DNA from 4 places in the Planococcus alpniumensis genome. Region 1 is predicted to be linked to each of the others. Evidence: riboswitches for the same ligand, from Rfam matches in the RefSeq annotation. Region 1 holds a riboswitch; each other region holds the start of a gene.

What was found. Region 1 has a riboswitch for thiamine pyrophosphate ahead of tenI (thiazole tautomerase TenI). Riboswitches for the same ligand answer to the same signal wherever they lie in the genome.
Region 2: linked by a shared signal. The riboswitch ahead of lipM (octanoyltransferase LipM) and the one ahead of tenI (thiazole tautomerase TenI) in region 1 are both predicted to bind thiamine pyrophosphate.
Region 3: linked by a shared signal. The riboswitch ahead of thiT (energy-coupled thiamine transporter ThiT) and the one ahead of tenI (thiazole tautomerase TenI) in region 1 are both predicted to bind thiamine pyrophosphate.
Region 4: linked by a shared signal. The riboswitch ahead of G3255_RS08925 (ABC transporter substrate-binding protein) and the one ahead of tenI (thiazole tautomerase TenI) in region 1 are both predicted to bind thiamine pyrophosphate.

What each region holds. Positions count from the first base shown of each region.
Region 1 covers NZ_JAAMTH010000001.1:3,316,134-3,321,246, reverse strand. Annotated here, with positions in the region: gene G3255_RS16815 (NUDIX domain-containing protein) at 1-217, shown strand, start outside; gene G3255_RS16810 (biotin transporter BioY) at 470-1,039, opposite strand; TPP riboswitch at 1,173-1,273, shown strand; gene tenI (thiazole tautomerase TenI) at 1,383-1,991, shown strand; gene thiO (glycine oxidase ThiO) at 2,022-3,164, shown strand; gene thiS (sulfur carrier protein ThiS) at 3,161-3,364, shown strand; gene G3255_RS16790 (thiazole synthase) at 3,366-4,133, shown strand; gene G3255_RS16785 (MoeB/ThiF family adenylyltransferase) at 4,130-5,113, shown strand, end outside.
Region 2 covers NZ_JAAMTH010000001.1:2,887,476-2,892,588, reverse strand. Annotated here, with positions in the region: gene G3255_RS14615 (RrF2 family transcriptional regulator) at 1-144, shown strand, start outside; gene G3255_RS14610 (pyridoxamine 5'-phosphate oxidase family protein) at 171-593, opposite strand; gene G3255_RS14605 (YczO family protein) at 661-891, opposite strand; gene G3255_RS14600 (STAS domain-containing protein) at 1,026-2,045, shown strand; TPP riboswitch at 2,192-2,298, shown strand; gene lipM (octanoyltransferase LipM) at 2,387-3,226, shown strand; gene lipA (lipoyl synthase) at 3,223-4,167, shown strand; gene G3255_RS14585 (DUF4825 domain-containing protein) at 4,215-4,712, shown strand; gene pepT (peptidase T) at 4,814-5,113, opposite strand, start outside.
Region 3 covers NZ_JAAMTH010000001.1:1,047,597-1,052,709, reverse strand. Annotated here, with positions in the region: gene G3255_RS05280 (TspO-related membrane protein) at 1-233, shown strand, start outside; gene map (type I methionyl aminopeptidase) at 278-1,030, opposite strand; gene thiT (energy-coupled thiamine transporter ThiT) at 1,191-1,766, opposite strand; TPP riboswitch at 1,862-1,961, opposite strand; gene G3255_RS05265 (M20 family metallopeptidase) at 2,101-3,183, shown strand; gene yxzF (small protein YxzF) at 3,248-3,397, shown strand; gene G3255_RS05255 (SGNH/GDSL hydrolase family protein) at 3,460-4,401, opposite strand; gene G3255_RS05250 (aminopeptidase) at 4,414-5,113, opposite strand, start outside.
Region 4 covers NZ_JAAMTH010000001.1:1,742,415-1,747,527, reverse strand. Annotated here, with positions in the region: gene G3255_RS08945 (alpha/beta fold hydrolase) at 1-29, shown strand, start outside; gene G3255_RS08940 (ABC transporter ATP-binding protein) at 120-863, opposite strand; gene G3255_RS08935 (ABC transporter permease) at 856-1,617, opposite strand; gene G3255_RS08930 (thiamine-binding protein) at 1,623-1,916, opposite strand; gene G3255_RS08925 (ABC transporter substrate-binding protein) at 1,916-2,923, opposite strand; TPP riboswitch at 3,052-3,161, opposite strand; gene G3255_RS08920 (putative quinol monooxygenase) at 3,259-3,555, opposite strand; gene G3255_RS08915 (MarR family winged helix-turn-helix transcriptional regulator) at 3,585-4,013, opposite strand; gene G3255_RS08910 (nitroreductase family protein) at 4,120-4,764, opposite strand; gene G3255_RS08905 (GNAT family N-acetyltransferase) at 4,924-5,113, opposite strand, start outside.

The sequences.
Region 1 (5,113 bases):
CTCGCAGGTATTTGCTTATCCAAATGGCCGAGTAGTACATTTTATCACAACTTGTTTTCTTGCTGAAATCACTGGCGGCGACCTGCGTTGTAATTCTTCCGAGTCACTAGAAATAAAGTTTTTTGAACCACAAAACTTACCGAAAGACTTACTGAGAATGCACCCTCAATGGTTAAAGGATGCCCTCGCTGAGAGAGAATTGGCATTCATTCGTTAGCAAATTCTCGCAATTCCTTGATGATACTTCATTTTAGCAAGTTGTTGTTTTCTTTTGATTCGAAGTAACCTAATGACAAATTAAGTTGCTTTCAAAAAATAGCCAGTCTTCTATTTATAAATATTTTTGATTTACATTTCATCACTTATCAGTAGTAGCATAAACAGAAAGGGAAAGAAGAGTCGGAACAAAACCCTTCTTCTTTCTCTTTTTATGTATGTTGTATTCTTATTAAGGATTACAATAGCTAACCTAAAGTGCTTTTTTGTCTTCTAAATATAAAAGACCAGCGGATTTCAAACGATTTCTTACTGAGATTGCAATCCAAGCGGCAAGCCCAGCTTTAATAAGACCGACTAAAATGAAAGGGACAAATCCACCCATTAATGCTCCGGTCCACGAAAGATTGGCGAAAATCTTCAACCAGGCAGTTCCCACAGTCAATACCATAAACATACCGATGACATTGGCAATTATGGCATTGATAAACGTAAAGCTCGTTTTTTCGAGATAATAACCAATACTGAAAGCGGTCGGAATAAAACCGACTAGATATCCGCCGGTCGGTCCGAATAAGCTACCGAGCCCACCTGACATTTGAGCAAAAACAGGGATGCCAATTGCACCCAACCCCAAATAAACTACAACAGATAAAGTTCCGCATTTGGCCCCTAAAATTGTTGCAGCCAAACCGATTGCAAGTGTTTGTCCTGTGATCGGGACTAAAGGCAGTGGGATTGTCACCTGTGCCAGTATTCCGATGATTGCTGCAAATAAAGCTGTAATAATCATCATTCTCAATTTGAAATTAGATTCTGTCATTTTATCCTCCCTCAATTGTGTTAACCTTATTTCAATAAATGTTAACTTATATGGTATCATAGTTCTTATAATGACTAGATAAATATTTCTAGAGGTGTTAGGCTGTTTGTAGATATACTAAAAAACTGAATAATTAAAGCACTAGGGGAGTCCATTAGACTGAGACGGATACAATCCGGACCCTTTGAACCTGATCTAGTTGAGACTAGCGTAGGGAAGTGGTTACTGTATGCTGTTTCTATTAGGGATACTATAAAACCACTCCGACGTCGGGGTGGTTCTTTTTATTTAGTAGCGTTGTTATCAGGCGTTGAATTTCAAGGCACCTATAAAGGAGGCAAAGATGAAAACAGGGGAACTGCATCTAATCTCTACGGGCAATCAAAGGGCCGAGGAACTAGCAGACATTCTTAGTCAAATTCATCCTTATATAGATTTTATCCATCTGCGGGAAAAAGCGAGAAGTGCTAAAGATATATACCAATTGATCCAACTATTGATCGATAAAAAAGTACCACGTTCAAAAATAGTTATGAATGACCGTATCGATGTGGCAATGGCTGCAAATATCAATTCCATTCAACTGGCTTCAAACTCATTGCCAGTCGAACTTGTAAAAAAAACGTTTCCGCATGTAAAAGCGGGGTGTTCTATCCACTCCGCTGAGGAAGCACGACTAGCAGAAAAAAATGGAGCTGATTTCTTATTTTTTGGCCATATCTATCCGACACAATCGAAGCCAGGTCTATCCCCTAGAGGAATTGAACACCTGAGAATCATAGTTGAGTCAGTCGATATACCAGTGATTGCCATTGGTGGAATTACTCCGGACCTTACGCCCGAAGTAGTTAAAGCTGGAGCGAAGGGGATTGCTGTGATGTCGGGGGTGTTGGAAGACGCAGATCCTTTAAAGACCGTACAGTCGTATCGGACGTCTTTGACAAAGGAATGAGGATATTCGTAACAGTTTGGAGGAAGGTTAGTGAACAAAACATATGATGCCATTGTAGTGGGTGGCGGAGTGAATGGTGGCGCCATCGCATATAACTTGGCAAAAGAAGGATTAAAGGTTTTGCTTTTGGAAAAAGATCGTTTTGCGAGTAAAGCGTCTGGAGCTGCGGCTGGGATGTTGGGTGCACAAGTGGAATTTGATGGTGTAGGTCCGCTTTTTCAGTTGGCAAAGAAGAGCAGGGCGATGTTTAGTGGAATTGCTGAAGAATTGAAGATGCTCAGTGGAATTGATATTGAATTAAAAAATCAGGGCATTTTAAAAGTTGCTTTAACTGAAACGCAACAAACCAACCAAGTAAGGGATGCCCGAATCTATGAGAAGAACGGGGAGGGCGCGCAACTGCTCACAGTCGAGGAAACAAGGAATAGAGAGCCTTCATTAACAAAGGAAATCATGGGAGGTATGTATCTTGAACGAGACGGGCAAGTAGCAGCATCTCGATTAACATGGGGATTTATCAAATCTGCATCTGAACTCGGCTCGGTATTGAAAGAACATGTAGAAGTTTCTTCTTTTTATTTCTCTGAAGGAAAAGTGACAGGTGTAGCCACTAGTGAGGGGGATTTTTTCAGCAACAAAGTGGTGGTGACTGGAGGAGCTTGGAGCGAAAAATTATTGAAGGCTACAGGGTTGTCCCTGGAAGCTTATCCGGTAAAGGGAGAATGCTTTTCTGTAAAGTCGGAAACACCCCTATTGGCCGGACCTGTTTTTTCAGAAGGCTGTTATCTTGTCCCGAAAGAAGGTGGACGAATTGTCGTAGGAGCAACAGTCATACCTTATACCTTTAACCAACAAGTCACTTTAGAAGGGCTTTCCTCATTGGTTAAGAAGGCTGAAAGTCTCGTCCCTTCTATAGTTACAGCCGAATGGGAAAGGGCGTGGGCTGGGATTCGGCCACAGACTGCTGATGGGCTGCCTTATTTAGGTGAACACCCAGCTTATCAAGGACTGTACATCGCGACTGGGCATTTCAGGAATGGGATTTTACTATCTCCAATTACTGGGAAGGTGATGGCCGAGCTAATTGTGGGAACCCGCCCTTCCATTGATATAACCCCATTTCATGTAAATCGAAAAATCTTAAATAGAAACGTCAAGAGGTGGAGTAAATGAAGTTAACAGTAAATGGAACCCAAGTGGACGTACCAAATGGAACAACAACTATAGTGGATCTGTTGCAGTATTTTGAATTGAATCAGAAAGTTATAATTGTTGAAAGAAACAATGAAATACTGGAGAAAGCAAAACATAATGAAACTCTTCTTTCTCAAGGAGATAAAATCGAATTAGTTCATTTTGTAGGAGGCGGATAACATGTTGAGAATAAATAATTTTGAGTATTCTTCCCGATTATTGCTGGGAACGGGAAAGTATCCTGACTTTGATACCCAAAAAGCAGCGATTGATGTTTCGGGTACTGAGATTTTAACTTTTTCCGTTCGGAGAATGAATATTTTTGAAGCCAGCCAACCCAACCTCCTTGAAAAGTTGGATTTGGCAAAATACTCGTTACTGCCCAACACAGCGGGAGCAAAGAGTGCTGAGGAAGCAGTCCGAATTGCGAAATTAGCTCGAGCATCGGGTCTTTGTGACATGATAAAAGTGGAAGTTATCGGCTGTGAAAAAACTTTGCTGCCCGATCCTATTGAAACACTGAAAGCATCTGAAGAACTGTTAAAAGAAGGATTTACCGTTTTACCATATACATCGGATGATGTGTTGCTCGCAAGACGGCTTGAAGAATTAGGTTGTCATGCTATTATGCCTGGCGCCTCTCCCATTGGCTCGGGTCAGGGAATCATCAACCGTTTAAACTTATCATATATTATTGAACAGACAACTGTTCCTGTCATTGTCGATGCAGGGATTGGAACACCTTCTGATGCGGCCATTGCAATGGAATTGGGGGCAGCAGGAGTCTTATTGAACACGGCAGTATCCGGGGCGAAAGATCCCATAAAAATGGCTCTTGCAATGAAGCTTTCAATCCAAGCAGGAAGACTCGGGTATGAGGCTGGACGTATACCGATAAGGCGATATGCTACGCCGAGTAGTCCGGTGGAAGAGATGAGCCACAAGTGAACGAAAGATACTCACGACAGGAACTTTTCGAACCGATTGGGATAGCGGGACAAAAGAAATTAAAGAAGAAGCATGTTTTAATTGTCGGTGCAGGAGCATTAGGTGCCGGCAGTGCAGAAATGCTGGTTAGAGCAGGGATAGGAAAACTCACCATCGTTGACCGGGATTATGTGGAATGGAGCAATCTTCAGCGACAACAGCTATATACGGAAAAGGATGCAGAACAACGAATTCCAAAAGCGGTAGCAGCTAAGAGCCGTTTAATGCTGGTCAATTCTGATGTAGAGATTATTAGTCATACCATGGATGTTTCAGTGAAAGAAATGACAACGCTGGTAAATGGGGTCGATTTGATTTTAGATGCGAGTGATAATTTCGATATCAGAATGATCATAAATGACATCTCTCAAAAAGAACGAATTCCTTGGATTTATAGTGCCTGTGTAGGCAGTTATGGACTCTCTTATACAATTGTTCCAGATAGCACACCATGTTTAAATTGTCTGCTTGAGGCTGTGCCCATGGAAGGATTGACCTGTGATACTGTTGGCATCATCAGTCCCGCTGTTCAAATGGTTCTTTCAATCCAGATAGCAGAGGCACTGAAAATTTTAGTGGAAGATTCAACTCAGTTAAGGAAAAAGCTTATCTCATTCGACCTCTGGAAAAACCATTACTCATCTATTGATGTGGGGAAGTTATGGGACAAGGATTGTCCTTCTTGTGGAAAAAATCGGACATACCCTTATCTTTCTTACTCGTCCCAGTTAAAAACTGCTGTTTTATGCGGAAGAGACACCGTTCAAATCCGGCCTCCTCATCCAGTGGATAGAGATTTAGGAAAGCTGAGCACAGTTTTATCGAAGCTTGGAAGGGAAGTCTTTCGTAATCCCTATTTGCTCTCTTTTACAACGAGCGACTGTCGTCTAGTTGTTTTTAATGACGGCCGTGTTTTAATCCACGGCACAAAGAGCATCGAC
Region 2 (5,113 bases), 430 kb from region 1:
AATACTTGCCCGATTTCCCCAATCTGCGGATTGCGCGGCGTTCTTGGCAAAGCGTTGCATGCCTATTTGTCGGTATTGGATGAATATAATTTGCAAGATCTTCTATTTAATAAAGAAGGATTGCGTGATCTGTTGCGCACGTAAAAAGCCTCCGCTATCGGAGGCTTTTTTTATAATTCGATTGTTTGGGGGTCTTTGCCTTTGCGGTTCATCAAACGGACACGCGTTGGCGTAATTGCCAGGATGATCAAGTTCGGGTCTTCTGGGCCGTCGAACCAGCCGGTCAAGTGTTCGTTCCACACTTTGTCGATCATTTCGCGGTCATCCCGCAGCGACATCTGACCTTCGATTTCGAGGAAGCTATCGCCGACGCCTTCCCCTTCGTAGCCGAGCAAGATATGGGCGTTTGGATTTTTCTCCAATTCATCTACTTTTTGTGTCTGCTTGCTTGTAGCTGTATACAAAGTAAACTCGTCATTGAAAAACGTCATATACCGGGAATGCGGCTTCTCGTCTTTGATCGTTGCCAAAGTCCCAATCATGCTGTCTTCCAAGATTTTCAATGCTTGCTGTTTCAGTTGCTCTTGTGCCATTCAAATCTCTCCTTTGCGGTAATATCATTTGTCAAAGAAACTGCGGGCGAGATGCCCACAGGTAGAGTCAGTCAGGGTTTTTTTCCTCGCTAGCTGAATCATCTTTTGTATCACGCGGATTTTTTTCGTCTTGCATGTCCTGCTTTAAGTCTTCCAACGGAATGGAGTCCACGTTCATTTCTTCTTCATGCATTTCTGTCATCGTTTCTTTATCGGTTTTTACTTGCTCAGGATTGTCCATTGGAGCACCGTCGCTTGATTTGCGTTCCTTTTCATTGAAACGTTCTTTTTCTGCCATGGTTAGCACCTCTCCTTTAGCGTTCTTCTTTATCTATTCCTTAATTGAAGTGCTTTAAAACATTAGAGCTTGCTGGTGCAAACAGGCTGGCGTATGATTAATGGGTAGGACTAATTAATGGGGATGGCTATACAATGACCCAACAAGCGAAAATAAATGTGGGCGGCCTGAATTTTGAGTGGGACCTTTCGCAAGGGCGCTTCCTATTTGAAGGGCAGAATGCAGTTCTGTTTTGGACCTCTACTGCTATGAAGATGTTCTTTGATTCCATTGAGGAAATTTCGGGTGAGGAAGCAGCAGCGGTAGTTTTGGAGTCGACAGGATTTCGCCAAGGCCAAGTAGTCGGTGAGTATTTTCATAAAATGGGTGGTATCTCAGTATTGAAAGCATCTGAACTCATCACCAATACATACGCTTCAGCTGGCTGGGGTGTGGCCTCTATCCACAACTTAGATATGGCAGCCGGAACTTTAGAAGTGACGCTGAAAAATAGCTGGGAATATCAGATCAACCTGGCACAAGGAAAAAAGACTGGCGGCAGTTTTTTGCCGGCCCATTATGCAGGAATCTTCAGCTCGCTTCTGGACCGCAGCGTTTGGTATGAAGTGGTCCACTCGCAAATCGAAGGGCATGATGAATGCCTGATTCGCTATTTCCCGTCAGACGAGACGATTGAAAAGAACATCCATACGCTGGCACGCCGCAAGGAATCGGAGAAAATCCGCGAACTTGAACAGTTGGTGGATGAAAAGACAGCGGATCTTCATGACATGATCAGTGAAATCTCTTCTCCGCTTATTCCAGTGCTGGAAGATATTGTCGTCGTTCCGCTTCTTGGGCGTTACGATGAAGCGCGTGCCGAAGAGTTATTGATCAAAACGCTTGAAAATTTACCGAAATACAAAGCGCGCTACTTGCTGCTCGATTTGACTGGACTCAATGAGAGCTTCAATCAGCACGCGGCGATGCTGATCGAAAAATTAGGTTCTGCTGCGAATTTGATCGGCACAAAGACGGTGCTAGCCGGCATTTCGCCGCATACCAGCATAATGATAACAGAAGCGGGCGTAGACCTGTCAGGCTATGAATGCTTCCGTACACTTCAACACAGCATTCACTTTGCTTTGGCACAGAATGGCAAGACAATAATTTAATCACAAAACTTTCCCTATTCGCAGAAACGCATAGGGAAAGCTTTTTTGGATATTATTGAATAAATTGGATAAAAATTAAAGGAAAAACTATTTAGTATATTGAGATTTCTTGAAAAAAATGATAAGCTCGATTAGAACTATACATAGCTGACCACTGGGGGAGCCGGAATTGACTGGCTGAGACGAGCGAATGCTTGGACCCCTTGAACCTGATCTGGACCATGCCAGCGTAGGGAAGTGGTGCGTATGCTTCCTTTTGCCTGCATACACCGCTTCCCCATGGGAAAGCGGTGTTTTTTTATGGGCTTTGGAGTCATGCATAAGCTGAGAGGAGTTGAGATATTTTGGAGGAAACATGGGGCTATATGGAGTCGGGGCTTTGCACGCCGGCCCACAATATGGCAATGGACGAAGCATTAATGAACTGGCAGCGCAATACAGGCATGAAGCCTGTACTCCGATTCTACGGATGGGCGCCAGCCGGAATTTCAGTGGGATTTTTCCAGAAACTGAATGGCAGCATCGATCTCGAAAAAGCCGCGCAAATGGGCATCCCCCTGGTCAGGAGACAGACTGGCGGAAAAGCCGTACTCCATGACCAGGAATTGACTTACAGCGTGGTGATACCGGAACATCATCCATCCATGCCGAAATCAGTAAAAGAAGCGTATTTGGTCATTTCTCGAGGCTTGCTTGAAGGTTACCGCAATTTAGGGATTCAAGCACAACTGGCTGCGGAGAAGAAGCGTTCGAAAGAATCTTCAGCGGTCTGCTTTGAAGAACCTTCTTGGCATGAATTGACTGTTGAGGGTCGAAAAGCGGCAGGAAGCGCGCAGACCAGAAAACAAGGCATCATTTTGCAGCACGGCTCGATTCCGCTGCAGTTGGATGAAAACCAGTTGTTCGAATTGTTCGTGTACCCGAGTGAAGCGGTGAAGGAAAGGGCGCGCCAAGCTTTCCGAACACGCGCCGTTGCAATCAACGAACTAATGCAACAACCGGCAAGTTTAGAAGAAGTGCAGAAAGCATTCAAGGATGGATTTGAAACGGGGCTTGGCATCCGTTTGGAAAAATTTGAACCGCCAGCTGAACTGCTGGAACAAGTGCGCGTGCTCGAAGCCAAATATGCAAGCGAAGAGTGGAATCACAGACGAGAAGAGAAAGGGGAACTTATGCGATGACAAAAACAAAGCAGCGTGAACGTAAACCCGAATGGCTGAAAGTGAAATTGAACACGAACGAAACTTATAATGATCTGAAGAAATTGATGCGGGAGAAAAACTTGAACACTGTATGTGAAGAAGCGAGATGCCCGAATATCCATGAATGCTGGAGTGAACGCCGCACCGCGACCTTCATGATTTTGGGGGATACGTGCACAAGAGCGTGCCGGTTCTGCGCCGTCAAGACGGGGTTGCCGAACGAACTGGATTGGGGCGAGCCGGAGCGCGTAGCGGAATCGACGGAAATCATGAACTTGAAGCATGTGGTCGTTACAGCAGTCGCCCGCGATGATTTGAAAGATGGCGGAGCTGCAGTCTTTGCGGAAACCGTCCGCGCCATCCACCGGAAAATGCCGGAGACCACCGTCGAAATCTTGCCGTCTGATATGAAAGGCGATTACGAAAGCCTGCATATGTTGATGAGCAGCGAACCAGATATTTTCAACCATAATATTGAAACAGTGCGCCGCCTGACCAAACGGGTCCGTGCGAGAGCGACTTACGACCGTTCACTGGAATTGCTATTGCGGGTCAAGGAAATCGCGCCGCATGTGCCGACCAAATCGAGCATCATGGTCGGGCTCGGAGAAACGAAAGAAGAGATTATTGAAGCGATGGATGATTTATTGGCTCACAAAGTCGATATCATGACGATTGGACAATATTTGCAGCCGACATTGAAGCATTTGGATGTCGTTCGTTACTACCATCCGGACGAGTTCCAGGAATTGAAGGATATCGCATTGGCAAAAGGTTTCAAGCATTGCGAGGCCGGCCCAATGGTGCGTTCTTCATACCATGCCGATGAGCAAGTGAACGAAACTGCTGTCCAGAAACGCATCAAATACATGAAAGGCGTCGAATCGACTGGCGCAAAAATCGACCGCATCGAATTTTGAAATAGCGGAGCCAGTGTATAGAAACCTTTCTTAGAGGAGGGCTTGAATTGAGAAAAACATTTGCTAAGGCTGTGCTGCTATCCACTGCGCTGTTGGTTATGAGCGCATGCAGCCCGTTGTTTGCAGCAGAGGAACCAGACCTCTTCGAGTATGAAGGGGCGGCGGTCGGGAATAACAGTGCCGTCCTCAACACCCTTAACCGGCTGCCGGGTGCAGAGCATCTTACAGGCTTTGAATTGGAGACGAAACAACAGCCTTACGGAATCACCGCCTCTTACGATTGGGAAGAGGCCACACCATCGGATAAGGAAACAGCGGCCCATAATGCGACGTATTTGTTTACGTTGATCGACAATGTCGAGTGGGTCCAATTTGACTTCGACACAGGGGCAGGCGTGGAACAATACCGGCTAACGAGAGAGCAATTGCAAGCTTGGTACGGAGTGGATTTGACCGGAATTGATGAACAAGAGAAACTAGAAGAACTACTCGAACAGTATTTGGATGAAGGCCAAAAAATTGACGCGCTGTTAACACAACCTTAAAACTGTATGAAACCTAAAAAAAGCAGTGGCATTGTGCCGCTGCTTTTTTTGTATTGAATCGTGCTGAAAAGATTTCCCAGGAAATTGATAGAGGAAACCGGTTATTTTGCGATTTTTGCGACTTCCACAATCACTTGAGTCGCTTTTTCCATGTTTTCAGCGGAGATGAACTCGAATTTGCCGTGATAGTTTTCGCCGCCTGTGAAGATGTTCGGCGTCGGCAAGCCCATATAAGATAATTGGGATCCGTCCGTGCCGCCGCGTACCGGGATGATGTCGGGTGATAGGCCCAGTGTTTTCATCGCTTGTTCGGCCTGGTCGACGATTTCCATTACCGGCTCGATTTTCTCGCGCATATTATAGTACTGGTCTTCAAGCTCGAGTTCGATTGCTTCTTTCCC
Region 3 (5,113 bases), 2.3 Mb from region 1:
TGTGGACGGTCATCATGCTGACCGTAGCGACCGCATTGGCACTTCATATACGCTTCCACCATTCGGACATCCCGCTGACTTTAGTATTCATCTGGGCGTTCGTCGCGATCGCCGTCCGCCATGGCATGGACGAGATGCTGGTCAGTACGGCAGCTTTATTCTTGAGCGGCGTTTTACTGACCGGTATTCTGTTAATCAAGAAGAAGCCGGCAAAAACAGATATGACGCCATAAAAAAACAACCATCGGCTGATGGTTGTTTTTTATATTCGCTGATTTTATTTTTCGAGTTTCGTCAGCAGGATCGGTTCGCCTTTTGTGACGAGTACGGTATGTTCGATCTGTGCGACGAGCGATTGGTCCGGCGTGATGAAGGTCCAGCCGTCGCCTGATTCGATGATATGTTCAGCCTTTTGGGAAATAAACGGCTCGACTGCGAGCACCATGCCTTCTTTCAAGATCGTCGTTTCCCATGCATCGTAATAATTAAGGATATATTGCGGTGCTTCGTGAAGCGATTTCCCGACGCCATGACCTGTCAGGTTCTTGATGACGAACAAGCCCTGGTCTTTCGCTTCGCGTTCGACTGCCTTGCCGATCTGGTTCAGCTTGGCACCGGCTTTCACTTTCATCATGGCACGTTCGAATGCGGATTCCGCCGCTTGGCAAAGCTTTTCTTTCGCTTCGTGCCCTTCACCGACCACGAATGAAATGCCGGTGTCCGCGAAATACTCCCCAAATGATCCGGACACGTCAATATTGACAATATCGCCGTCATTGATAACGCGCTTTCCTGGAATGCCGTGCGCCACTTCTTCGTTAACGCTGATGCATGTATAGCCCGGGAAATCATATTCCGATTTCGGAGCAGAGACGCCGCCCCATTCTTTGAACAGGCGTCCGCCCAGTTCATCGAGTTCTTTCGTCGTGATGCCGGGCTTCACGGCCGCTTTCATTGTTTCGCGGATTTCCGCCACCATCTGTCCGGCTTTTTTCAATCCTTCAATATCTTTTTCATTAGTCGCTATCATACTGACCCTTCTTTCAAACTATTCTATTTGAGCATTATAACATAGAATAAGCCGGTCTCGCCTCTCCTACCGTTCGGTATTTTACCATAAATACCCAAATTAAACATAATCAATTGATTTAACAATCTAAAAAAAACCGCCTATCGATAGGCGGCTTTCATCATGCGTCTGGCTGTGTCAAACGCGGGGCTGTGATAAACAGTAGTGAGCAAACAATCGCCGCGACAATCGCAACAGGAATCATATAGGTAGCGTTATAAACCGCTGAATAGATGAAGACGTTGCCATCAGCAAACATGCCGAAGAACAAGATCCCCGTAATAACATGGATGACATAGCGGAGAAATGAACCGATCAAGACACCGAGTGCGACCATGACAATGATTTTCCCGGTCTTTTTCGCCTTCACAGCTTCCAAGTAACGGCCGCGCACCATTGCGGCCAAGCCGACGACGCCATATGCCAGCAAATAATCCAAAATGACTTGCATGACGACAAAGCCAAACGACAGCGGCGCAACCGAGATGAAACCTGTGACAATCTGCAGTAAGCCGACTAGAAGCCCCGTGACGACACCGGCTGCGATGCCTCTCCGGAAAGCCATCAGCACGATCGGAATCATGACCAAGCTGACCGATCCCCCTTGCGGCATGCGAAAGGCGATAAAATCCAATACAAAGCCGAGAGCTGCAAAAATCGCAATTTCGACCATTAACAATACGCGTTTATTTCTCATTCAAACTGCCTCCTTTTGGATTTGCACATCACCAGAAGGGCCGTTTTTTCAGAACAACAAAAACGGCGCCAGGACAGATCCTGGCGCCGCTTGGGCCGGTTTTCCATCCACATCCCTGCGCAAGCATTAACTTGCAGGTTCGAAGGGTAAGAACTTAATCGTTCACTCTCAGCCAAAGCTCCCCTTGTGGTGTATACAATTATTCCGCTATTATGTGTATTGTACACAACGAAAACTTGGCTTGCAAGGCCGTTTCAGCCAACCGGATTAGGGTAGTTAAGAACTAGCAAACTTTGTGGAAGGTGGTGGAGGCAGTTTGAAAACTGCCGGGTCAATGATTGATTTATTGAAGAGTTTGATTAAAATCGAAAGCGATACAAAAGAAGGGGCGAATGAAGCCTTGATGTTCTGTTCAGAATGGCTTAAAGAGCGAGGTGAAGAAGTCGTAGTCCATGATAACGACGGCTACCTCATGCTGACAGCAGCCAAAGGACAAGGCGCAGAAAAGATCATCTGGAATGGCCATGTCGACGTCGTGCCGGGACATAAAGAACAGTTCTCTCCAATCGAAGAAGGCGACAAACTTTATGGCCGCGGCTCGGCGGACATGAAAGCAGGCGTCGCCGCGATGATGCAGGCATTTGTTGACCTTGATGCTGCCGCCTTGCCGCGCGAAGTGCATCTACACATCGTCACCGATGAAGAGATCGGCGGGCGCAACACGTCGAAGTGGCTGGTCGATCAAGGCCATTACGGCGATTTTGTCATTTGCGGCGAGCCAACCCATTTGAAGATCGGTTTGCAATCGAAAGGTATTCTTCGAATGGATTTGACGTTCAAAGGTAAGCCTGCCCACGGCTCACGCCCGTGGGAAGGCATCAACGCCATCGAATCGGCGATGAAATTCCATGCCGGCATGAAAGATTTACCGTTCCGCAAAGAATCGACGGACTACTATGAGCAACCTTCCGTCAACTTGCCGATCATCAATGCAGGCGATCGCTATAACGTCGTACCGGAAATCTGCAAGATGTCCTACGATATCCGCTTCATGCCCGGGCAGGACAAAGACGAGATCGTCCGCCAGATGGAACAGCTGGCCGAAACACTCGATGTCGACATGGAATTCAAAGCGAGCGGCTCGACCCCTGCTTTGACGACGACGGACGACCATCCGTACATCCAGACCTTGATGAAGGCCGTCGAGTCGACGCTGTCGGAACAGCCGGTGCTGTTCGGCCAGCACGGTGCTGCCGACACCCGTTACTATGCCGAGAAAATCGGCGGACAAGGCGCCATCGAATTCGGGCCGAGCGGAGACGACTGGCACGGCAACGCCGAATACGTCTCCATTTCAAGCGTCCATTCCTACAAGGATATTTTGATCGCGCACGCCATCGCTCCCACCGATGTTTAATAAAGGCTGAAATCGGGAAAACTTTATTAAACCTCAATACGAAAAAATGAATGGAGCGATAAATATGGCTATTGGAAGAATTGTCAAATCTGCGATAAAATATGCGCCGATTGCTTACCCGATCATCCGTAAAGTGATGAACAACCGAAAAAAGAATAACGTAAATAATGAAAACGATACGCGCAACCGCAGCGACTCACGAAAAAGCCGCTGAACGATAAAAGGCCGGAGAAAATGATCCATTTTCTCCGGCCTTTTTTATAGGGTTCAATATTCTTAAATGAGCGGCAATGCCTGGCGGATCGCTAGATAATCCAGAGTCTTGCCGTCCGAAGGCTTGGTGGCAGAATCGTCACCTGAAGCGTCTTCAGAAGCGGGCTCTTCATCTGCCCCATCCGCTCCATCTGACGGCTCTTCCTGTTCCTGCATTTGCTGGATCTCTTCGAACGTTACAGGCGCCGGTTCAGGAAGTTCTGCATCCTCTACTTCCAACTCTCCCCCGTAATGCTCGAAGAATGCATTCGCCATCTCCTGGTAGCCATCCACGTTCGGATGGACGTCTCCAGAATTCGGGACGAGTTCCACCGCATCCTCACCGAAACGATCGGCTACATCGACAAATGTTACGCCTGCCTGTTCCGCTTCCTGTTTCAGAATAGCGTTTAGTAGCTCCAGCTGCTTCGCTGTGCCTTGCTTTTGGCTATCCCGTGCATGCGGATAAGCGAAATAATAGCCCATTACGTAGACATCTGCTGAAGGCGCAAGCTCCTCCAGCTCAGAAAGGATCTTTTCCACATTTTTACGGGCCGCATTCAGCGCATAATCTGCCGGGATCTCCTCAAAGCTCAAAGCCCCTTCAGCGGCATTTGCTTGCACAAGGCGCAGCAAATCATTCGCGCCGGCAGAAACCGTGATGATGTTCGCTGAGCCCAGCAGCTCTTTTGCTTCATCCGACTCGATGCTTTCCAAGACATCACTTGTGGTGAATCCAGGAAAAGCCAAGTCTTTCGAATAGAACGCAAGCGGCTGATTGCGTGTCAATTCCTGTGCAATCAAATCCGCATAGCCGCTGTCGATTGCCCGGTTCGGCGTCTGGCCTGCCGCCAGTGAATCGCCGATCGCCACATAAGCCGCCGGCACTTGCGGCTCTGCATATACCGTATTTCCGGCTGCCGCAAGCAATAGCCCTGCCGCTACCGCACTTGCTGTCTTCTTCATCTGCTCACCTCGTTAGAATGCCCAATTTCCTTTTCGGAAAATCGCTTCGGTTTTGCCGTCTTCCGTAATACCGTCGATATCCATCTCGCTCGAGCCGATCATGAAATCTTCATGGACGATCGATGTATTCAATCCGTAATTCTCCAATTGATCGCGCTCTAAGTCTTTTCCGCCTTCGAGACATGTCGGGTAGGAATCCCCGATCGCTAAATGGTTTGATGCATTTTCGTCGAATAAAGTGTTGTAGAACAAAATGCCGGAAGCCGAAATCGGCGATTCAACCGGGACAAGCGCCACTTCCCCAAGATATGCTGCGCCTTCGTCAGCTGAAATCAATTCATCCAGCAGTTCTTGCCCGACTTCCGCTTGCGCTTTTGTGATACGGCCGTTTTCAAAGCCCAAAGTGAAGCCATCGATGATATTGCCTTGATAGACGAGCGGCTTCGTGTTGCGCACGGTGCCTTCGACTTCCAGTTTGGCCGGCACGGTATAGACTTCCTCGGTCGGCATATTGGCGATGAACGGCACATGGTCCGGTGTGCGGGAAGCGCCGCTCATCCAAATATGGCCATCTGGCAAGCCGATCGTCAAATCGGTGCCTGGCGCACGGTAATGCAATTTCCGGTAGCGCCGCTCGTTCAATGCGGCTGCACGCCGTTCCAAGTTGGCGATATGGTCTTGCCATAATGCGACTGCGTCACCGTCTCCGATG
Region 4 (5,113 bases), 1.6 Mb from region 1:
AAAAGGAATTCTTGCCTCCGCCCAATTAAGTGCAGGGGTATACTGTTGAAAAAACTATCGGTGAAGCGCAAAAGGGCATATAAATGGCCGTCGAGATTTCTCGACGGCCTGGATCGTTATTATTTTGGTGCGGCTTTTTTCAATACTTTATAAATATCTTTTTTGTATTGCAGAAACTCTTCTGTCAGGATGATGTCTTGTGCTCTCGGCCTCGCGAATCCTACGTTAAATTCAGCAACAACGTGCGCAGGTTTTTCCGATAATACCAGGATGCGGTCTGCGAGAAACAAAGCTTCTTCTATATTATGCGTGACGAAAAGAATCGAGCGTTTATTGTGCTGCCAAATATCAAGCAGCCATTTCTGCATTTCCGAACGAGTGAATTCATCGAGTGCTGAAAACGGCTCGTCCAGCAAAATGAGCGGCTGCGGGCTCAACAGGCTGCGGATAAAGGCGGCGCGTTGCTTCATGCCGCCTGACAATTGGTGTGGATATGATTGCTCGTATCCTGCCAGTCCTGCTTTTCCCATCATTTCTACGGCCGCTTGCTGATCTTTACGTCCTACGATCTCAGCCCCTAATAAGACATTGTCCAGCACTGTGCGCCACGGAAGCAGTGACGGGCTTTGCGGCATATAGCTGACGGAGCCTTTTTGGCCGTTTATGTTCTCGCCGCCCAATAGAATGGTTCCTGCATCTGGTTCATACAGCCCGCCGATCAAATGAAATAATGTGCTTTTTCCGCTGCCGGAAGGGCCGAGCACGGCGACAAATTCTTCTTCCTGGATTTGCAGCGACAGCTCTTTTATCACTTCGGCCCCGTCAAAGCTTTTGGTCAATTGCTCGATTACCAGTTCAGCCATTCGCATCTCCTCCCCCGCTCGTTTTCCAGCGGATGACCCGCTTTTCGAGTAACACAATCGCTGCAAAGAATATCATGCTTAAACACATGATCAACAAGATCGCGACAAAAACTTGCGTCGTCCGGAACGACGACGAGGCGAGCGTCATATAGACGCCGATGCCTTCCTGCGCTCCGAGCCATTCGGAAATGACGGCGCCCATGACGCTGTAGGTCGCCGCAATTTTCAATCCTGAAAAGATCGACGGCATCGCATGCGGCCATTCGAGCTTCCAAAAGATCTGGCGTCTGTTAGCTCCTGCCATTTTCATATAGTGCAGCAACTCGCCGCTCGTCTGCCTGAACCCGTCAAGTGCCGCGATGGTGATCGGGAAAAAGCACACGAGAATGATGATGATCAGTTTTGGCAATAAGCCAAAGCCGAACCAAATGACCAATAGCGGCGCCAACACGATGATCGGGATATTTTGCGATAAAATCAGCAAAGGATAAAAAGTCTCCCGCAGTTTCGGCACGAGATGAAGAATCATCGCGACGCCAAGGCCGATCGACGATCCGATGAAAAAGCCGAGGATCGACAACCGGATCGTCGCAAATAAATGCCCGCTGTAGTTTGGCCAACTTTTTACCGCTTCTACCCCGATCTGATAAGGGGTCGGCAATAGCCAGTCCGGCACTTCAAACAGCGGCACCAGCACTTGCCAGATGATCAATAAAAGGATGAGGACCAGAACCGGTCTCCATCCTTTTTGCATAATCTTCACGGCCGGTATTTCTCCGTCAATTTATCCATCGATGCGCCGCTCGGCTGATACAGCACTTTGATTTGGGAGATGACGTTCGGGCTGCCGTTTTCGATCATCGCCTCGTTCATTTCCTCGACGATCGAAAACAACTGCGTCAGATCCCCTTCCATCGTCGTCTCCAATGGATTGACTTGGTAAGGGACACCTGACTTTTCAATGACGGCGATGGCTTTATCTACATACGGAATGACGTCTTCCCCGTTTTTCGTTTTCGGGATGATTTGAATACTTAATAATGCGTTGCCCATCAGTTTTCCTCCTCCGGTAAAAATTCATTGGTGTACGCCTGCTCGACGTCCAATTCCTCATCCAGTAATCCATTGTCGAACATCCAGGCAGCGTAATCCGCCCATACTTGCTCTTGTTGTTCGCCGAATTTCGCTGCATCGTCCTGATATTTCGGCGACAGCCATTTCTGGCTCGCTTTCACCAGTTCCGGATCCAAATCCGGGACCGATTCGATGAGGATGTCCGCTGCTTGTTCCGGCTCATCGATGGCGAATTCATAGCCTTGCGACACTGCTTTGGTGAATGCACGGACGGTTTCCGGATCTTCTGCAATCATGTTTTCATTGGTCATCAGGATAGGGGTATAATAATCCAGTTTCTCCGAGTAATCCGTCAAATACTGCATGTTCAATTCGTCGCCGCGCAGTTCAGCTTCAATGCCCGTCCAGCCGTAATAGATCCACGCAAAATCGATGTCGCGTTCGACCGCCGTGAAAAAGTCGCTATTGCCGATATTGACGATGTCGACGTTTTCCACATCGGCCCCTTCCTGTTCCATGATGGACCCAAGCACCGCTTTTTCGACTGGCGCTCCCCAGCCGCCGTAAGTTTTTCCTTCGTAATCGCTCGGCGACTCGATCTCTTTGTCTTTAGGTGAGGCAAATCCGGACGTGTTGTGCTGGATGAGCGCCGCGATTGAGACGATCGGAATGCCCTGCACTCTCGCTTCCGTCAAGCTTTCCTGTGCGCCGATGCCGAATTCCGCCTGGGTGGAAGCCACCAATTGATTGGCGCCCGCTTCACCCGGCAAGATGATCTCGACATCGAGCCCTTGCTCTTCAAAATAGCCCTTTTGCTGTGCCACATACAATCCGGTGTGATTTGTGTTAGGCGTCCAATCCAAGACCATTGTCACTTCTTGTAATTCCTGCTGTTCATTTGCCACATCGCTTCCCGGATTTTGCGCTTCGTCTGTGCATGCCGCCAGCAGCAATACCGGTGCAATGGCAATCGTCCATTTTTTCATATTGTTTCCCCCTCTGAATGAATTCATAAAAGATGATTTCAGGAGCTGAGTCAGGGGACATATCCAATTGCGGATACAAAAAAGCGCCCAAGGTTATAGAAACCTTGGGCGCATATCATCGCAGAATAGACCGATTTGAATATGTTCCCTCCGCTGGTATTAGCCAGTTCAGGTTCCAAGGGTCAATATCTCACGGATATTCTCTCAATCGGCAACACCGATTCCCCCACATGTGTTTTATGAAATTAGCATTTGTCTTTCAAGGTCTATATTGTCACAGTTCACCGAGATGTTCAAGCTCTGTCTGGCATCTCGTTTGAATAAACAAGCTTTCCTTACATTGGAACAGCTTCACCGCTGTAAACTTTGAGTTCGATCGGCGCACTCATGAATTCGGCCGCTTTTTTAGAGAATGCCGTGAAATGCTCGCTCGTGTTATGAGCTTCAATCGCTTGCGCATCTTTCCATACTTCTACCATTGTGAAATGGCCTTCCTGCTCGACCGATTTCATTAAATCGTATTGGACATTGCCTGGTTCTTGACGCGATGCTTCGATCAGGATCTTGCTTTCGTTTAAAAAGGCTTGTTCCTGGTCAGGTTTCACTTGTAAATGTGCGTGAATAATCATCATTTCATTTCGCCATCCTTTAATTTAGTTTTTTAATAATCGACAATATTGTCTTGCATGCGTTGGAGCATATCGCTAAGCGCATTCACTTCGTCAGTGGTGAAGTCGTTTAGCATTTGCTTGACGAAGCCCATATTCTCTTTCCGGTATTCGATGATGCGCTCGCGGCCTTCATCGGTCAGGCTGACAAAAATCACGCGATTGTCTTCTGGATTTCTGCGCTTCGTGACCATGCCGCTCGCTTCAAGCTGTTTCAAGTGGCGCGTAACCGCGGCACTATCGATATTGACCAATTTTTGAAGCGTCGACTGGTTGATCTCTTCTACCTTATAAAGTTGGGACAATAATTCATAGCGCGATGCACTGATGCCTGTGCAACGCTCGAACTTCGGGCTGATTTGATTGGTCAGGCCCTTAAACTGATGCAGCACTTGTTCCTGCTTTGAAAATGAACACGGCATAAAAAGACCTCCTAAATGATCGGTGAAGTCAATTGATAGCTGTGCCCACTATTCATTGACCAGTCAAATATAATACATAAATCCCGAATACTCAAGGTCAGCTGGTTTAGCTCCAGGTCGTGGTCGTTTCGACCGGCAAGCGGTATGACTGGAAGCCTTCACTCGCGGCTTTACCGATCGTGAGAAGCATGACTGGCACATAACGCTCTTGGTCCAGGCCGAACGTTGCAGCGATTTTTTCCTTGTCGTAGCCACCGATCGGGTTGGTGTCGTAGCCGAATGCACGGGCAACGAGCATCAATTGCATGGACACAAGTCCTGAGTCCAATAGCACGATGTCTTTCATTTGCTCACTCGACATGCCTTCATACAAAGGTTTGAAGTAGCCGACTTGGAATTCTTTTACTTCTTCTGGCATATAACCGAGTTCTACGGCTTTTCCGTAAATTTCTTCTGCGTACTCAATGTTGTTGAGGTCGCCGAACACGGCGATGACAGCTGATGCACTCATCACTTTTTCCAAGTTGAACGATGCCAGCGGCGCTAGCTTTTCTTTTCCTTCTGCACTGTCGATAACGACAAAACGCCAAGGCTGCATATTGATGGAAGATGGTGCCGTGGATGCCTGTTCCAGGATTTCGGTCATTTCCTCGCGGCTGATTTTCACATCCGGATCGTATTGCTTAATGGAACGGCGCCCATTGACGATTTCATTGAAATCATTGGTTTTTTTGTTTTGTAATGTGTTCATCTTAATTGCTCCTTTTTCTACCCTAATAGTTTTGAGAGATATTAATTGACCCCTCATTAATTGATGCCTCACATAATATAAACCCGTTAAAGAAAAAATGCAACCAGAAAGTTTCAAGGGATTTTTTATCCACAAAAAAAGAAAGGCTTCTGCAGCCTTTCATGTTTTTGCAGTCATATAATCTCTTCGGATAATTGCCATGATGATTTCGTCTGAAAACATCCCGTTGTAATGGAGCGCTTCCCGCAAGACCCCTTCTCTTTTGAAGCCGTTCTTTTCATAAGCGCGTATGCCCCGCTCATTATGGCTGAACACTTCCAATTGCAGGCGGTTGAGTTTAAGCTCGTTG